Regions from separate parts of the Blastococcus sp. SYSU DS1024 genome, predicted to be linked through region 2. Evidence: riboswitches for the same ligand, from Rfam matches in the RefSeq annotation. Region 2 holds a riboswitch; the other holds the start of a gene.
What was found. Region 2 has a riboswitch for thiamine pyrophosphate ahead of thiM (hydroxyethylthiazole kinase). Riboswitches for the same ligand answer to the same signal wherever they lie in the genome.
Positions count from the first base shown of each region.

Region 1: it holds a riboswitch for thiamine pyrophosphate, as region 2 does, so the genes downstream of both, ACI79S_RS01680 (purine-cytosine permease family protein) here and thiM (hydroxyethylthiazole kinase) in region 2, are expected to answer to the same signal.

Region 1 covers NZ_JBJHAA010000001.1:345,378-353,500, forward strand. The annotation lists gene thiO (glycine oxidase ThiO) at 1-412, opposite strand, end outside; gene thiE (thiamine phosphate synthase) at 409-1,035, opposite strand; gene ACI79S_RS01680 (purine-cytosine permease family protein) at 1,032-2,378, opposite strand; TPP riboswitch at 2,368-2,479, opposite strand; gene ACI79S_RS01685 (thiaminase II/PqqC family protein) at 2,526-3,119, shown strand; gene ACI79S_RS01690 (TenA family protein) at 3,116-3,733, shown strand; gene ACI79S_RS01695 (Nramp family divalent metal transporter) at 3,779-5,071, opposite strand; gene ACI79S_RS01700 (Mut7-C RNAse domain-containing protein) at 5,170-5,883, opposite strand; gene ACI79S_RS01705 (SDR family NAD(P)-dependent oxidoreductase) at 6,031-6,831, shown strand; gene ACI79S_RS01710 (rhodanese-like domain-containing protein) at 6,930-7,373, opposite strand; gene ACI79S_RS01715 (alpha/beta hydrolase) at 7,452-8,123, opposite strand, start outside.
Region 2 covers NZ_JBJHAA010000001.1:210,050-218,172, reverse strand. The annotation lists gene ACI79S_RS01070 (DNA polymerase IV) at 1-241, opposite strand, end outside; gene thiD (bifunctional hydroxymethylpyrimidine kinase/phosphomethylpyrimidine kinase) at 392-1,204, opposite strand; gene thiE (thiamine phosphate synthase) at 1,201-1,863, opposite strand; gene thiM (hydroxyethylthiazole kinase) at 1,863-2,669, opposite strand; TPP riboswitch at 2,663-2,757, opposite strand; gene ACI79S_RS01050 (DUF3291 domain-containing protein) at 2,839-3,342, shown strand; gene ACI79S_RS01045 (hypothetical protein) at 3,422-3,676, shown strand; gene ACI79S_RS01040 (helicase) at 3,692-5,281, opposite strand; gene ACI79S_RS01035 (DUF3152 domain-containing protein) at 5,656-6,903, shown strand; gene ACI79S_RS01030 (alpha/beta fold hydrolase) at 6,942-7,784, shown strand; gene ACI79S_RS01025 (YnfA family protein) at 7,781-8,116, shown strand.

The DNA of each region.
Region 1 (8,123 bases), 140 kb from region 2:
GGACCCGCGGCGACAGGGAGGGCTCGCGGCGCCGGGCGGCCCGCGCGGTCAGCCGCTCGACGTCCAGCCCGAGCTCGCGCTGGAAGTCCAGCAGGGCGTCCAGCGCGCGCATGTCGTCCTCGTCGAAACCGACGACGACGGTGCCCTGGGTGCGCAGCCCCACCGGCACGCCACCGGCCCGCTCCACCTCCGCGACGAAGGCGGGATAGCGCTCCAGCGACGCGAGGCACAGCCGGAGCAGCGACTCCTCGCCGTAGGCGGCCTCGGTGACCGGTGCGAGCATGCCGGCCGCGGCCTGCGACGCACCGCCTCCGGGCGCGTCGTCCACCACGGTGACCGGCAGGCCCCGCTGGGCCGCCCGCCACGCCACCGACAGCCCGATCAGCCCACCACCGACGACGACGACGGTCACGGCCCGCCCGCCAGGGCCCGCAGCAGTTCCCGGGTGGCGGCGCCGGGGTCGGCCGCGGCCGAGACGGCGCCCACGACGGCCACCCCGGCGGCGCCGGCGGCGAGCAGGTCCGGGATCCGCTCGGCGGTCACCCCGCCGATGGCGATCACGGGGACCTCGACCGCCTCGGCCACCGCCCGCACGCCCGCCGGGCCGAGCGCCTCGGGCAGCCCGGTCTTGGTCGTGGTCGCATGGGCGGGCCCGACGCCGAGGTAGTCGGCGCCCTGGGCCACCAGGAGGCGGGCGCGCTCCGGGTCGCGGGCCGTGCCGCCCAGGAGGTGCCCCGGGCCGGCCAGCCGGCGGACGACGTCCAGCGGCAGGTCGTCGGCGCCCAGGTGCGTGCCGTGGGCGCCGACGGCCAGCGCGAGGTCGACGCGGTCGTTGACCAGGCAGGTCGCCCCCGCGCCCGCGCAGACCTCCACCACCCGGCGGGCGAAGTCGTAGCGCTCCCGGTCGGTCGCGTCCTTGGACCGCACCTGGACCACCGGGGCGCCGGCGGCGACGGCGGCGGTCACCGCATCGAGCGCCGCCCGGCCGACCCGGGCGTCGGTGAGGACGTGCAGGCCCCCGAGGGACGCGGTCACGCTGCCGCCCGGCGGTGCCGCAGGGCGCCCGGAAGGGCCACGGCCACGGTCAGCAACGCGGCCACGGCGAGGCTCACCAGCGAGGCCGACCAGCCGTTGGCCGGGTCGATGCCCACGTCGAGCTGGCGCTCGGTCCACCACGTCGTCCAGGCGGCGCCCGGACCGGCGAAGAAGGTCGGCAGCGTGAGCTGGTAGGCCACGAAGCCGGCCACCCAGGGGAGGAGGAGCAGCGGGCGGGCGCGCGCGGTGTCGGAGGTGTCCCACGCCCCCCGGGGCAGCAGGAAGTAGGCGACGACGAAGACCCCGATGAGCGGGACGAACACCGCGCCGATCAGGAAGAGGAACGGCTCGTAGGCGGCGAGGTCGAAGGCCAGGGCGAGGGTGGTCGCCACCACGCCGACCGCCACGGCCAGCACCCGGCGGTCGAGCCGCGCCACCACGTTCTGGGCCGACACCGCCGTCGAGTACACGTTGGCGAACGCCTCGTCGACCTCCACCACCAGCAGCACCAGGACGGCGACCAGACCCAGCGGGACGGCGAGCATCGCGTCGATGACGTCCAGCCCGCCGCGGCCGTAGGCGGCCAGCGCGATGACCCCGAGGCTGAACATGGCCACGGTGGCCAGGCCGTAGCCGGACGCCGTCCCCACGAACGCGGTCCGGCCGCTGCGGACGTGCCGGGTGTAGTCGGCCGCCAGCGGGAACCACGAGATCGGCAGGGCGATGACGATGTCGGCCGCCGTCCAGAAGGACGTCGCCCCGCCCTCGGTCACCGGCGGCAGCGGCTCGGACAGGACCTGGACGAAGAGGTAGGCGACCGCGATGACCGCCGCCCAGATGGCGTAGCGGGCGAGCACGCGGACCACGCCGAGCGGGCGCAGCGCCATCAGCGTGGCGATGGCGCCCGCGGCGAGCGCGAACGGCCAGCGCGGCGCGTCGAGGGCACGGGCGGCCGCCTCGGAGATGATCAGGATCTCGAAGGCGGCCCAGCCGACGCACTGCACCAGGTTGAAGCCGGTGGGCAGGAACGAGGTCCGGCGGCCCAGCAGGCCGCGGAGCAGCACCATCGCCGGCACGCCCTCGCGGGCGCCGGCGGCGGCGCCCAGCCCCAGCAGCACCGAGCCGATGACCGCGCCGACGACGACCGCCCCGAGCGTGTGCCACAGCGGCCGGTCGGCGAGGACCACGAAGGTGGCCGCCACGGGCAGCAGCAGGCTGATGCCCAGGCTGGCCCAGAGGCCGGCGGTCTCTCGCAGGCCGAGGGTCCGGGGCGGCGGCTCGGACAGGGTGAGGGGCGCATCCTCCCCGCGGGTGGCTGCGCCGACGGTTCCGAAACTGTTCATGATCGCTCCCTACGCCGGCATTACCCGGTCAGGTTCCAGCGGTCGGCGGCGCGGCAGCCGCCCTCTCAGCCCGGTCGATCCGAGCTCCCGCACCACGGCCTCGGCCGTGACACCGCCACCCTAGGGGGTCTCGTACAGTCGGCGCCCATGCCGGTCGACGAGCTGCCCGTCCGCCATGCCGACGCGTTCGCGGACGCCACCCGCCATCCCTTCCTCACCGCCGTGCGGGACGGGACGATCGCGCCATCGGCCTTCGACACCTGGCTGGTGCAGGACGCGCGGTTCGTCGCCGACCTCCTCCGCTTCCAGGCGCGGCTGCTGGCCCGGGCGCCCCGGCCGGCCCAGGAGGTGCTCGCCCGCGGAGCCCTGGCCCTGGTCGAGGAGCTGGACTGGTTCGAGGAGCGGGCGGCGGCCCGGGGGCTGGACCTGTCCGCGCCGGCGCTCCCGGCCACGGCCGCCTACGCGGAGCTGCTCGAGCGGCTCGACGGCGCCGACGTCCCGGCCGCGCTGACCGCGCTGTGGACCATCGAGCGCACCTACCTCGACGCCTGGTCGGCCGCGCTCCCGGGCGCGCCCGCCTACCGGGAGTTCGTCGAGCACTGGACGGCGCCGGAGTTCGGCGGTTACGTGGCGGGCCTCGCGGCGGCGGCGGACGCCGTCGGCGGAGGTGACGAGCGCGTGTTCCTGGAGGTCGTCGCGGCGGAGATCGCGTTCTGGGACATGGCGGTGGCGACGGCATGAGCCTGGCCCGCGAGCTCTGGACCGCCGAGGCCGACCGCGCCGCCGCGGCGCTGGCGCACCCCTTCGTGCAGGGGATCGCCGACGGCACGCTGCCGCGGGACCGGTTCGCCGGGTACGTGGCGCAGGACGCGTTCTTCCTGGAGGCGTTCGCCCGGGCCTACGGGCTGGGCGTCGCGCACAGCCCCGACCGCGCCTGCCTCGACGTCTTCGCCGACCTGCTGGCCGGGGTGCGCGAGGAGCTGGGGCTGCACGCGTCCTACGCGCAGCGCTGGGGCATCGACCTGACCACCGTCCGGCCGGTGCCGGCGACGTCGGCCTACACCGACTTCCTGCTGGCCACGGCCTCGCTGGGCGGCGTGGCGCTGACCTGCGCGGCGATGACCCCGTGCATGCGCCTGTACGCCCACCTCGGGCAGTCGCTGGCCGGCCGGGCGTCCGGACCGTACGAGGAGTGGGTGCGCACCTACGCCGACCCGGGCTTCGAGGAGCTCGCCGCCGCCCTCGAGCGGCTGCTCGACACCGTCGCGGTCGACACCCCGGCGCTGCGGGCCGCCTACTCGCGGGCGATGCAGCTGGAGATCGGTTTCTTCGACGCCGCCTGGCGCGGCGTCTGACCGGTACGGCCGGGTGCGCGGCCCGAGCGGGAGGTGCCTGCGGGTTCAGCCGAGCAGACCGACCAGCAGGTGGGCGTTGAGGCCGATGATCAGGACCGCGATGACGCTGCCGGCCACGGTGGTGGTCCGGCGGTTCACCCAGCCGCCCATCAGGTCGCGGCGGCTGGTGAGCCACAGCAGCGGAACCAGGGCGAACGGGATGCCGAAGGACAGCACCACCTGCGACCACACCAGCGCGGTCGTCGGGTCCCCGCCCAGCACGAGCACGGCCAGCGCCGGCGCCAGGGTGATCAGCCGGCGGGTGAGCACCGGGATGTGCCGCTTGAGGAACCCGGCCATGACCACCTGCCCCGCGTGCGTGCCGACCGACGAGGACGCGAAACCCGAGGCCAGCAGCGCGAGTGCGAAGGCGAGGGCGGCGCCGGTGCCGAGCTGGTCGCCGAGCCCGGCGTGCACGCCCTCGAGGCTGTCGACCCCGCTGTCGCGGGTGAACAGCTGCGCGGCGATGACGAGCATCGCGGCGTTGACCAGCCCGGCCAGGCCCATGGCGACGACGATGTCGATCCGCTGCGCCCGCAGCAGCCGGCGCCGCCCCTCCCGGCTCCGGCCGGCGGTGACGGCGTCGCCGTAGCGGCCGGGGGTGAGCGCGGAGTGCACGTAGATCACGTGCGGCATCACCGTGGCGCCCAGGATCCCGGTGGCCAGCACCACGCTCTCGGCGCCGTCGAAGGAGGGCACCATGCCCCCGGCGAGCCCGCCCGGGTCGACGCCGGAGCCGAGGAGGGTGTAGCCGAACCCGATGCCGATGACCAGCAACAGCCCGGCGATGACCCGCTCGAACGGGCGGTACCCGCGGGACTGCGCTGCCAGCAGGATGAAGGCGACGACGGCGGTGATGATGCCGCCGATCGGCAGCGGGACCCCGAAGAGCAGGTACAGCGCCACGGCGCCGCCGACGATCTCGGCCAGGTCGGTGGCGATCGCCACCGCCTCGGCCTGCAGCCACAGCCCCCGGGTGAGCGGCTTGGGCAGCGTCTCGCGGCACAGCGTGGCCAGGTCGCGGCCGGTGGCCAGCCCGAGCTTCGCGGTCAGCGACTGGATCAGCATCGCCATGAGGTTGGCCGCGACGATGACCCACAGCAGCGTGTACCCGAAGGCGGCGCCGCCGGAGAAGTTGGTGGCGAAGTTGCCGGGGTCGACGTAGGCGACGGCGGCGACGAAGGCCGGGCCGAGCATCGACCACAGCCGGCGGCGGCCCGGCTCGGCCCGATGGGGGCGGTGCGCGGGGGCGCGCAGCGTCGTCGGCAGGACGGCGGCCTCGGTCTTCGACAGGTACACGGCGGTCCTCGCAGGCGGTCTCCGGGCGGGTGGTCGCTCCCTCCCTGCCCGGTCCGCGTGTCACGCCGGGGCCGACCCGTGGCCCCCCGGGGCCAAGGTCAGGCTTGCCTGCCCCGCCCGCTCCGGTGGGCACGCTCGACCAGCGCATCGATGCGCGCGGCGTGCGCGCCGCGCCAGTACACCCGCCCGCACGCCGGGCACCGGGCGAACGCGTCGTAGGTGCGGCGGGTGCCGGGCTCCAGCTCCTCCGCCACCTCGTCCTTCGGCACCGGGTGGACGGCGGCCCCGCAGGCGGTGCAGCGGGTGAGCGGGGCCAGCGGCAGGGAGAAGCGGTCGAGCACGTCGTCGAGCTGCTCGCCGGGCCGGCTCCCGCGGACGAGCGCGCCCTGCGGCAGGGCGCGCCGCATGAGCAGCCCCCGGTCCTGCGTGAGCAGCACCCGGTCCTCGGCGGCCGCCCGGGCGACCAGCGCCGCGTCGTCGGCGTCGTTCGACCAGGCGGCGTCGGCCCCGAGCAGCCGCAGCCGCCGGGCGAGGGCGCCCAGCCCGACGTCGAGGAGGAACCCGCCGGGCGGGACGGCGACCGGCCGCGGCACCGGGTCCACGTCGAGCACGGTGCCGGGGGCGGTCCGGTCGGCGGGCGTCGCCGGTGCGCCGTCCGCCCGGATCGCCCCCACCTCGGTCAGCGGGATCCCCGCGGCCTGCACCAGGTGCCCGGCCGTCGCCTCGGGATCGTGCGTCAGGGGCCGTTCGCCGGCGGCCCGGTACCGGGCGGACAGCAGCCACCGCAGGTCCGGGGCCGGCCGCACGCGCACCGCCGCGTCCCCGGCCCCTCCCCGCGGGCGCGACCGGTCCACGGCCGGGGGCTACCCAGGGTCGACGGCGGCCGACACGCGCCAGGAGTGCGCCGTGCGGTTCCTGGGCAGGAGCGGGCAGTCCGCCGATGCGCCCGTGGAGGTCCCGTGCCCGAAGCAACCACCCGTCCCCTCGCCCTCGTGACCGGTGCCTCCAGCGGCATCGGGCTGGAGCTGGCCAAGCAGTTCGCCGAGCACGGCTTCGACCTCGTCGTCGTCGCCGAGGATCCGGAGCTGGACGCCGCGGCCCTCCAGCTGCGCCAGCGCGGCGCCGCCGTCTCGCCCATCCGGGCCGACCTCACCGTGCGCGCGGAGGTCGAGAAGGTCGTCGCGGCCGTGCGCGGGGCAGGCCGGCCGCTGGCCGCCGCCGCGCTGAACGCCGGCGTGGGGGTCGGGGGTCGCTTCGTCGAGACCGATCTGGAGGCCGAGATCGGGATGGTGGAGCTGAACTGCGTGTCGACGCTGCACCTCGCCAAGCGGGTGGTGCAGGACATGGTGGCCCAGGGGGAGGGGCGGATCCTGTTCACCTCCTCGGTCGTCTCGCAGGCGCCCGAGCCGTTCCAGGCCGTCTACTCCGCGACGAAGGCGTTCGTGCAGTTCCTCGCGCTGGGCATCCGCGAGGAGCTCACCGACACCGGCGTCACCGTCACGGCCCTGCTGCCCGGGCCCACCGACACCGAGTTCTTCGACCGCGGCGACCTCACCGACACCAAGCTGGGTGCCAGCGACAGCAAGGACGACCCGGCCCTGGTGGCCCGCCAGGGCTTCGAGGGCCTGATGAAGGGCGAGACGTCGGTGTTCGCCGGGTCGGTGACCAGCAAGCTGATGGGGAGGCTCTCGGCGCTCATGCCCGACGCGCTCGCCGGCAAGTCCCACAAGCCGATGACCCGGCCAGGGTCCGCCGAGTAGCCCGTGGCGGGGGCGGGCGGCCTCCGGCGCGCTGCCGGTCGACCGGGTCGGGCCAGGCCACGCGGTGCCCCGCCTGGCCGACGACCCGGTGCCGGCGATCAGCACCCGCAGCTGACCCCCGGCGCCGGGGCGGTGAGCGGGTCGGCGGGGCCGCGGTGCAGGCCGTCCGGGCGCACCACGGGCAGGCCCTCCCGGGCCCAGTACTCGAACCCGCCGATCATCTCGCGCACCCGGTGGCCGAGCAGGGCGAGGCGGAGGGCGGCACGGGTGGCGCCGTTGCAGCCCGGACCCCAGCAGTAGGTGACGACCGGGACCGCGGGGTCCAGCTCCGCGGCCGCCCGGTCGGGGATCTCGGCGCCCGGCAGGTGCACGGCGCCGGGCACGTGCCCCTGCTCCCACGCCTGCGTGCTGCGGCTGTCGAGCAGGACGAACCCCGGCGCCCCCGACTCGAGTGCGGCGTGCACGTCGCTGACGTCGGTCTCCACGGCCAGCCGCCGGGCGAAGTGAGCGGCAGCCACGGCCGGTTCGGTGCTCCAGTCCATCACCGGGCCGACGCTAGGGGTGCCACCCGCCGCCGACGAGGCCCGCTCCTGCCGACCTTCGCAGCGGATCTGCCGTCCTCAGAGCGGCACGGCGAGCCCCTCCGGCGCCGGCCGGGCCAGCGCCGCCGCGACGTCGGGCCGCATCGGCGCCAGCCCCGCCCCGGCCAGGACGACGTCGCGCACGAACGTGTGCCAGCGGTGCGCCGAGCGCAGCATGCTGTGGCCGCCGGTGATGGTGAACCGCGCCACCCGCGCGCCCGCACGCTGGGCCCGGACCGCGAAATCGGCGGAGAGTTGCGCAGGCACCCACCGGTCGCCCCGGCCGTGCAGGATCGCGACGGTGCGGTCGCGCAGGTGGGCGACCGGCTCGCCGGGAGGCGTCCAGGGCGCGAGGGCGCAGACGGCGGCGACCTCGTCGTGCCCGCCCGCGCGCAGCACCGCCCGGCCACCCATCGAGTGCCCGACCAGCACGACCGGCAGATCCCCGTGCTCGGCGCGGATCCGGTCCAGCGCCCAGCGCACGTCGGCGTAGGCGTCGGCGGCGGCCCCGTTCCAGCCCGCCACCCGGTAGCGGAGCAGGCAGGTGGTGAGCCCCTGCCCGGCGGCGGCACCGGAGACGAACTGCTCGATCGCGCGCATGCGCACCAGCGAGAGCGCCCGCTCCTTGGGTGGCTCCACGCTGGCCACCGTTCCGCCGTGGCAGAACAGCGCGACCGCGCGGGGCCCGGTGGTCGCCGGACGGGTCTCCAG
Region 2 (8,123 bases):
CGGCGAACCGGCCGCCCAGGAAGGCGGTGCCGGCGGGGCAGCGTCGTCGTGCCTCGGCGGTCGACATCGCCGACCGCGCACCGTAGGCGCGGGCCTCGTAGGAGGCGGTGGCGACGACACCGCGGCCACCCACCCCGCCCACGACGACCGGCCGGCCGCGCAGCGAGGGCTTGTCCCGCTGCTCGACGGCGGCGAAGAAGGCATCCAGGTCCAGATGCAGGATGCTCGCCTCCCGCCGCATCCCCCGATGATCGCCCGTCCGGGGCCGATGGTGTGCAGGGACCCGCTCAGATGGCCAGGGTGCCGGCGCCCAGCTCGGGGAGGAACGGCAGCTCGTCGATCGCGCGGCGGAGCTCCGCCGTCGCCGCCCAGGCCCGGTCGCCGAACGCGCTCATGCCGGCCAGATCCCCGCGAAGTGGTGCACCGGCCCGTGCCCGGAGCCGATGCGCAGCGCGCTGCCCCCGGTGAGCGCACGGTGCAGGTAGTCGCGTGCCGCCTCGACCAACGGCGGCCAGTCCGGCGGCCCGTCGGCCCGTGCCGCCAGCGCCGCGATCGCCGAGGACAGCGTGCAGCCGGTGCCGTGCGTGGCGGTCGTGCTCACCCGGGGCCGGCGGATCACCGTCGTCCCGGCCGCCGTGGCCAGGACGTCCACGCTCTCCGCGCCGCCCAGGTGCCCGCCCTTGAGCAGCACCGCGGCCGGGCCGAGCGCGAGCAGCGCCCGGGCCTGCGCGTGCATCCCGTCGACGTCGTCGGCCGGGTCGGTGTCCAGCAACGCGGCCGCCTCCGGGACGTTGGGCGTGACGAGGTCGGCCACCGGCAGCAGCTCTGTGCGGACGGCGGCCACCGCGTCGTCGTCGATCAGCCGGTGGCCGCTGGTCGCGACCATCACCGGGTCGCAGACGACGGGGCCGGGGCGGCGCTCGCCCAGCACGGCCGCCACCTCGCCGACCACGTCGGCGCTGCCCAGCATGCCGAGCTTGGTGGCGTGCACCTCGACGTCGTCCAGGAGCGTGCGCAGCTGCTGGCCCACGAACGCCGCCGGCACCGGGTGGACGCCGGCCACGCCCTGCGTGTTCTGGGCGGTGAGCGCGGTGAGGACGGCGGTGCCGTAGGCGCCCAGGGCGCTGAACGTCTTCAGGTCGGCCTGGATGCCCGCGCCCCCGCTGGGGTCGCTGCCGGCCACGGTGAGCGCGGTCGGTGTCATCGGGCACCCACCGGCGTCATCGCCGCGCGCAGCGCAACCGCCGCCTGCTGAGGATCGGGAGCCGCGCAGAGGGCGGAGACCACGCAGACGCCGTCCACCCCCGTGGCGGCCACGGCGGCGGCCCGGGTGGCATCGATGCCGCCGATCGCCACCGCCAGCAACCCACCGGCGCGCGCCGTGCGCGTGAGCTCCCGCACCGCCTCCAGCCCGAGCCCGGGACCCGCCTCCGGCTTGGTAGGGGTCGCCCAGACCGGGCTCAGCCCCACCAGGTCGACGGTGCCCCGCGGCAGCCGCAGCGTCGCGGCGAGGTCGTCGGCGCTCTCGACGGACAAACCGAGGAACCGGTCGGGGCCCAGCAGCCCGCGCACCTCCGCGGCCGGCAGGTCCGCCTGACCCACGTGCACGCCGTCGGCTCCGGCCAGCAGGGCGACGTCGACGGCGTCGTTCACGATGACCGGGACGTCCGGCCGGTCGGCCACCGCGTGCTGGACCGCGCGGGTGAGCGCCAGGAGGTCCCGGCGGGAGGCGTGCTTGTCGCGCACCTGCACGGCGGTGACGCCGCCGGCCACCGCCGCGCGCACCACGTCGGCCACCGGGCGCGGCCGGCACAGCGCCGTGTCGGTGACCAGGTACAGGGTCGGGTCGAACGGGGGCCGCATCAGGCGGTCCGCACGTCCGCGCCGGCGAGGTCCTCCGGGCCGACCGCGTCCAGGGCATCGAGCCAGGCGGGCGCGAACGTGCCGGGGCCCGCGGCGGTCGCGGCAGCCCGCTCCGCGGCGAGCGCGACGTGCGCGTGCGCGGCGACCGCACCGGTCAGGGGGTCGCCGGTCGCGGCGACGTATGCCGCCACCAGGGCGCCGAGCGCGCAGCCGGCCCCCGTGGTGCGGGTCAGCAGCGGTGAGCCGCCGCCCACCCGGACGGTCCGCGTGCCGTCGGTGATCAGGTCCACCTCGCCGCTGACGGCCACCACACCCCCGGTGCGCCCGGCGAGGCCCGCGGCGGCGGAGGCGGCGTCGTCGGCCCCGGCGGTGCTGTCGACCCCGCGGCCGCCGGCACCGGCTCCGGCCAGCGCCATGACCTCCGAGGCGTTGCCGCGGACCACGGAGGGCGAGTGCTCCAGCAGTTCGGCTGCCAGCGCCGTCCGGTAGGCCAGCCCACCGACGGCGACGGGGTCGAGCACCCACGGTGTGCCCGCCGCACGGGCCGACGCGGCGGCCAGCCGCATCGCCTCGGCGGTGCGCGCGTGCACGGTGCCCACGTTGACCAGGACGGCGGAGGCGACGGCGGCGAAGTCCCCGGCTTCCTGGGGCGCGTCGACCATCGCCGGCGCGGCGCCCACGGCGAGCAGCGCGTTCGCCGTGAGCGTCTGCACGACCGTGTTGGTCAGGCAGTGGACGAGCGGTGCGTTCTCGCGCAGCGCCGTGCGGGCAGCGCGCAGGTCGACGACTTCCACAGCAGCGGACATGCCGGTGACATCCCTTCGCCAGTGCGAACTGGAGCAGGTTCGGCGGGTGTGTTCTCAGTCCCGGGCGGGGACACCCCGTGCCACGTACGGGCTCGAACCTAGCGCAGCGGACCGGCTGCCGTCACCGCCGACCTGGTCCGCGGCCGGGCGGGCGCCCTACGGTCGCCCCGTGGACCACCATCTCGCCCAGGTCAACGTCTCCCGGCTGCTCGCCCCGCTCGGCAGTCCCGTGCTGGCCGACTTCATGGCTGCACTCGACGAGGTCAACGCCGAGGCCGACCAGGCGCCCGGCTTCGTCTGGCGGCTGCAGACCGAGGACGGCAACGCCACCTCGGTGCAGGCGTTCGGCTGGGACGCCGCGGGCAGCCACGGCGTGATCGTCAACCTCACCGTCTGGCGGGACGTCGAGTCGCTGGCCGCCTACGTGTTCGGTGGGCGGCACGTGCAGATCATGCGGCGGCGCCGGGAGTGGTTCCACCGCGCCGCCGAGGCGACGACCGCGCTGTGGTGGATCCCGGCCGGCTCGCTGCCCACCACCGACGACGCCGAGGCGCGGATCCGCCACCTGCGGGCGCACGGGCCCACGCCGGAGGTGTTCACCTTCCGCACCCGCTTCCCGCCGCTGGAGGGGATCGTGGCGCCGTCATCGGACGACTGGCTCTGCCCGGCATGAGCCTGCTGGTCGCCCACGGCCTCCGTGGCCGGGCCTGCCGTCGCTTGCCCGCTCGTCGGTCGCCCGCCACGCTGTGCGGATGGTGCGGAGCGGAACGAGCGTGGGCACGGTCGTCCGGTGGGACGGCGACGAGGGCGGCGGCCTCGTCGAGTCGCCGGACCTCCACGGCCACTGCTGGGTCGAGGTGGGAGCGCTGCATCCCAGCGCCCGCGGCTCCCTTCGCGCGGGGCAGGTCGTGGACGTCTCCTGGACCGAGACCGGCGTCGGCGACCATCCCGTCCGGGCCGACCTGGTGACGCCTCGCGACGACCTGCAGGCCACCCCGGGCGCCTGAGCCCGGGCGGTGCGTTCAGCCCTCGGTGAGGGCGGCGGCGGGCAGCCAGTCGGCGTCGAGGAGTTCGGCGATCTCCTGCAGCGCCGAGGTGTCCGCCCCGGCCGTGGAGCCGCTGACGGCGAGCCGCTCGACCATCACCCGGGCCACCTGCTCCTCGACCGTGTCGGCGGCGAACGCCACACGCCACGGCGAGGTGCGCCCGTCGCGGTGGGTGCGCCCGGTGACCTGCCGGGCCTGGATGCCGGAGAACCGCGGCTGGTGGAACAGGCCCACGCGTGGCGCCTCCGACGCCGTCGCCCCGCCGGGCAGCAGCTCGCCGGCGTGCAGGCTGATCGACGCGGTCACCGTGAACACGCACACCGCCGCCTCGCCGCGCTGGAACCGCAGCCGCTCGGCCTCGACGTCGAAGCGGTCGCGCCCGTAGATGCCGGCCACCGGGATGCCGGCGTCCAGCAGCGCCTCGCGGATCGGATCGGCCGCCGTCTCCACGAACTCGACCGAGACCGCCACCTGCCGCTCGGCCTCCACCTGAGCCTTGATCCAGTCGACCGTCGCCTGCACGCGGATCAGCCCGGCCTTCTGCCGGAACCGCAGCAGGGCCGCGCGGCCGCGCGCGGACTGCCGGCCGCGCCGGGCCAGCCGCATCTCCGCGCGGAACTCCGACCACTCCGCCTCGTACTGCGCCCGCTCGGCGGGCGTCAGCAGCACCGGCGTCCCCGTCACCGACACCGGTCCCCACGGAGCGGGGCGGTGCAGCGTCGCCGGTGGGTCGGCGTCGGCGAGCCAGGACTGCAGCCGCGCCAGGTCGGCGCGGCGGGCGTCGGGGTCCTCGGTCCACTGCCAGCCGTAGCGGCCACGTTCCACGTGGAACGTGTGCCGCTCCAGCGCCTTGGGCAGGTCGGCCCACTCCTTGATCGACTCCCCGTGCCGGGCGGCGAACTCGGGCGCCAGGTAGGGGAGTTCGAGCGGCGTGTGGGCCGGCGTCGCGGTCGCGGCCAGCACGTACGGGGTGTCCTTCACCCGTGCGGCGCCGGAGACGGCCCTCCAGTGCTTCCACCGCTGCGTCGTCGTGTGCCGCACCATGTGTGCCTCGTCGGCGACGACGACGTCGAAGCGCAGCTTCGCCACCTTGCCGAGCCGGTCCCAGGTGGTCACGCACCAGCGCAGGCCACCGTCGCCGAAACCGGCGATCGAGCGCGCCCAGTGCGGGATGGTGATGGCGGCCGGCCGGTCGGCGATGACCAGCACGGTGCGGACGTCGCGCTGCTCGGCGATCGCCTTGACCGCCAGGATCGCCGTTCCGGTCTTGCCGACGCCGGGGTCGTCACCGAGGAGGAAGACCCTGCCCCCGGCCGCCGCGTGGGCCGCCACCACGTCGGCGCCGTCGCACTGCTGGTCCCGTGGCGTGAGCGGCCGCGCCTCGGGCAGCGTGCGGGGAGCCTCGTTGAGCTCGTCCTCGAGGAAGCGCTCGAGGCTGTAGGCCGGTGGGTCGTACGGCGCGAGCTCGGGCGGCAGTGCGGCGCCCACCCACACGTGGGCCTGCAAGCCCGGGTGCCAGACAGCTCCCGGTGCGGGGGCGCGGAACGGCACGGCCAGCACCCACACCCGCTCTCCCGGGCCCGCGGTGGGCAGCTCGGGGGTGGCCTTCCTCGGCGTGGCCTTCCGTGCTGCCGGCTTCCGTGGCGCCGCCTTCCTCGTCGTGGTCCCCGTCGACCGTCGGGTGCTGCTCGCGCTCCGGCGTCGTCCTGGCATCTGCTCCCCCTCGTGGACCTCCCGGCACGGTAGAGGCGGGAAGAGACGCCGCCGCGCAGGAGCCGAGCGCGCCGCCGCCGGATCGTCATGAACTCGTCATGGGCACGACCCGTCCGGGTGCGGTAGACCGGTTCAGGACAGCAGCCGGTGTACGACTGGTCCCCGCCGTCCGCCGGCCCCGACCTCGACCCGGATGCGCGGGCCGCAGGCCCGCGCCGGAGGAACTGATGACCAGAGCTGCTCGTCTCCTGCTCGCCGTCCTCGTCGGCCTGGCGGCCGTGTTGCTGACCCCCTCCACCGCCTCCGCCGCGGAGCGGACGGTGACCTACACCGTCTCCACAAGCGGCAGCGTGGCCGGCGATCTCGACCAGTTCGCGGCCGTGGCGCGCGATGCGCTCACCGACCGCCGCGGCTGGAGCCTCGGAGGCACCCTGGCGTTCGAACAGGTGGCCTCGGGCAGCGACTTCGACCTGATCCTGGCCTCGCCGTCCGTGGTCGACGCCGCGGCGCCCGGCTGCAGCGCCCAGTGGAGCTGCCGGGTGGGGCGCTCCGTGTACATCAACGACGAGCGCTGGCGGTTCGGGACGGAGGCCTGGCCGCACAGCCTGGCGCTCTACCAGCGGTACGTGATCCTGCACGAGGTCGGGCACTGGATCGGCATCCCGCACACCGACTGCCCCACCCCGGGGCGGACGGCCTGGGTGATGCAGCAGCAGTCGATCTCGCTGCAGGGCTGCCAGGCCAACGTGTGGCCGGTCATCGCCGAGCGGGAGCAGGCCGGGGAGCGCATGGGCGTCTCGGTGAACTGGTCGGGGATCGAGGCGCACTACCGGGCGCTGGGCCAGGAGGGCGGCATGCTCGGGGTGCCGGTGGACTGGGAGAAGTTCTCCCCGGACGGGGTCGGCGCCTACCAGAACTTCGCCCGGCCGGGGACGATCTACTGGAGCCCGTCGACCGGGGCGCACGAAATCTACGGCGCCATCCACGGGCACTACGCGTCGCTCGGCTACGAGCTCGGCCTGCTGGGCTACCCGACGACCGGGGAGCGCGGTACGCCGGACGGCGTCGGCCGGTACCAGAACTTCGCCCGGCCGGGGACGATCTACTTCACGCCGACGACCGGGGCGCACGAGATCTACGGCGCCATCCACGGGCACTACGCGTCGCTGAACTACGAGATGGGCCCGCTGGGCTACCCGATCACCGGGGAGCGCGGTTCGCCGGACGGCGTCGGCCGCTACCAGAACTTCTCCCGGTCCGACGGTGCCTCCATCTACTTCACGCCGGCGACGGGAGCGCACGAGGTGTACGGGCCGATCTGGTCCCAGTGGGGGGAGACCGGCTGGGAGATGGGGCAGCTCGGTTACCCGGTGAGCGGGGTCTACGACATCGAGGGGGGCAGCCGGACCGACTTCGAGGGCGGGTACATCACGCTGGACAGCGACACCGGCGAGACCGAGGTGGTGCTGGACTGAGCGGGGCACGTCACCGGGCGGTCTGGTGGAATCGCCCGGTGACGGTGAACCCCGACGAAGCCCTCGCCGCCCGGACGCTGGGCGAGGCCGGCCCGCGCGTCGTCTTCGTGCACGGCCTGTTCGGCCAGGGCAAGAACTGGACGACCATCGCCAAGGGGCTGGCCGAGGACCACCGGGTGACCCTGCTCGACCTGCCCAACCACGGTCACTCCCCCTGGACCGACCGCATCGACTACGTCGACATGGCCGAGCTGGTCGCCGCCGAGCTGGCGTCGTTCGGCGAGCCGGTCACGCTCGTCGGGCACTCGATGGGCGGCAAGGTGGCGATGCAGCTGGCGCTGCGCCGGCCGGAGCTGCTGCGGGCCCTGGTGGTCGTGGACATCGCCCCGGTCGAGTACCCGCTGCAGGGCGGCCGCACCGAGGACCCCGACGAGGAGGCGTCGCCGTTCGCCGCGTTCATCACCGCGATGCGCGAGGTGGACCTGACGTCGCTGGACTCCCGTGCCGATGCCGACGCCGCCCTCCGCACCGCCGTCCCCAGCCGGATGGTGCGCAGTTTCCTGCTGCAGAGCCTGGTCCGGGAGGGGCTGGGGGACGACGGCGGCTGGCGCTGGCGGCTGAACCTGGAGCTCCTCGAACGGGACCTCGGGGAGCTGCGCGGCTTCCCCGAGCCCCCGCCGGGCGCGACCTTCGACGGCCCGGTGCTGTGGATCGCGGGGGCGAACTCGCACTACGTGCTGCCCGAGGACCGGCCGCACATGGACGCGCTCTTCCCTTCCACCCGCCTGGTGAAGGTGAAGAACGCCGGGCACTGGGTGCACTCCGAGCAGCCGGAGGTCTTCCTGGAGACCCTCCGCCGGTTCCTGGCCGCCGTCGAGTGACCGTCGCCCGGTCGCTGGTCCTCTTCGCCCTCGCCGCGATCGCCGAGATCGGCGGTGCCTGGCTGGTGTGGCAGGGGGTCCGGGAGCACCGCGGCTGGGCCTGGATCGGCGCCGGCGTCATCGCGCTCGGGCTGTACGGGTTCGCCGCCACGCTCCAGCCGGACGCGAACTTCGGCCGGATCCTCGCCGCCTACGGCGGGGTCTTCGTCGCCGGCTCGCTGGCCTGGGGCATGGTCGTCGACGGCTTCCGGCCCGACCGGTACGACGTCGCAGGCGCGCTGATCTGCCTCGTCGGCGTCGCGGTGATCATGTACGCCCCTCGCGGGGTGTGAGCCGGGC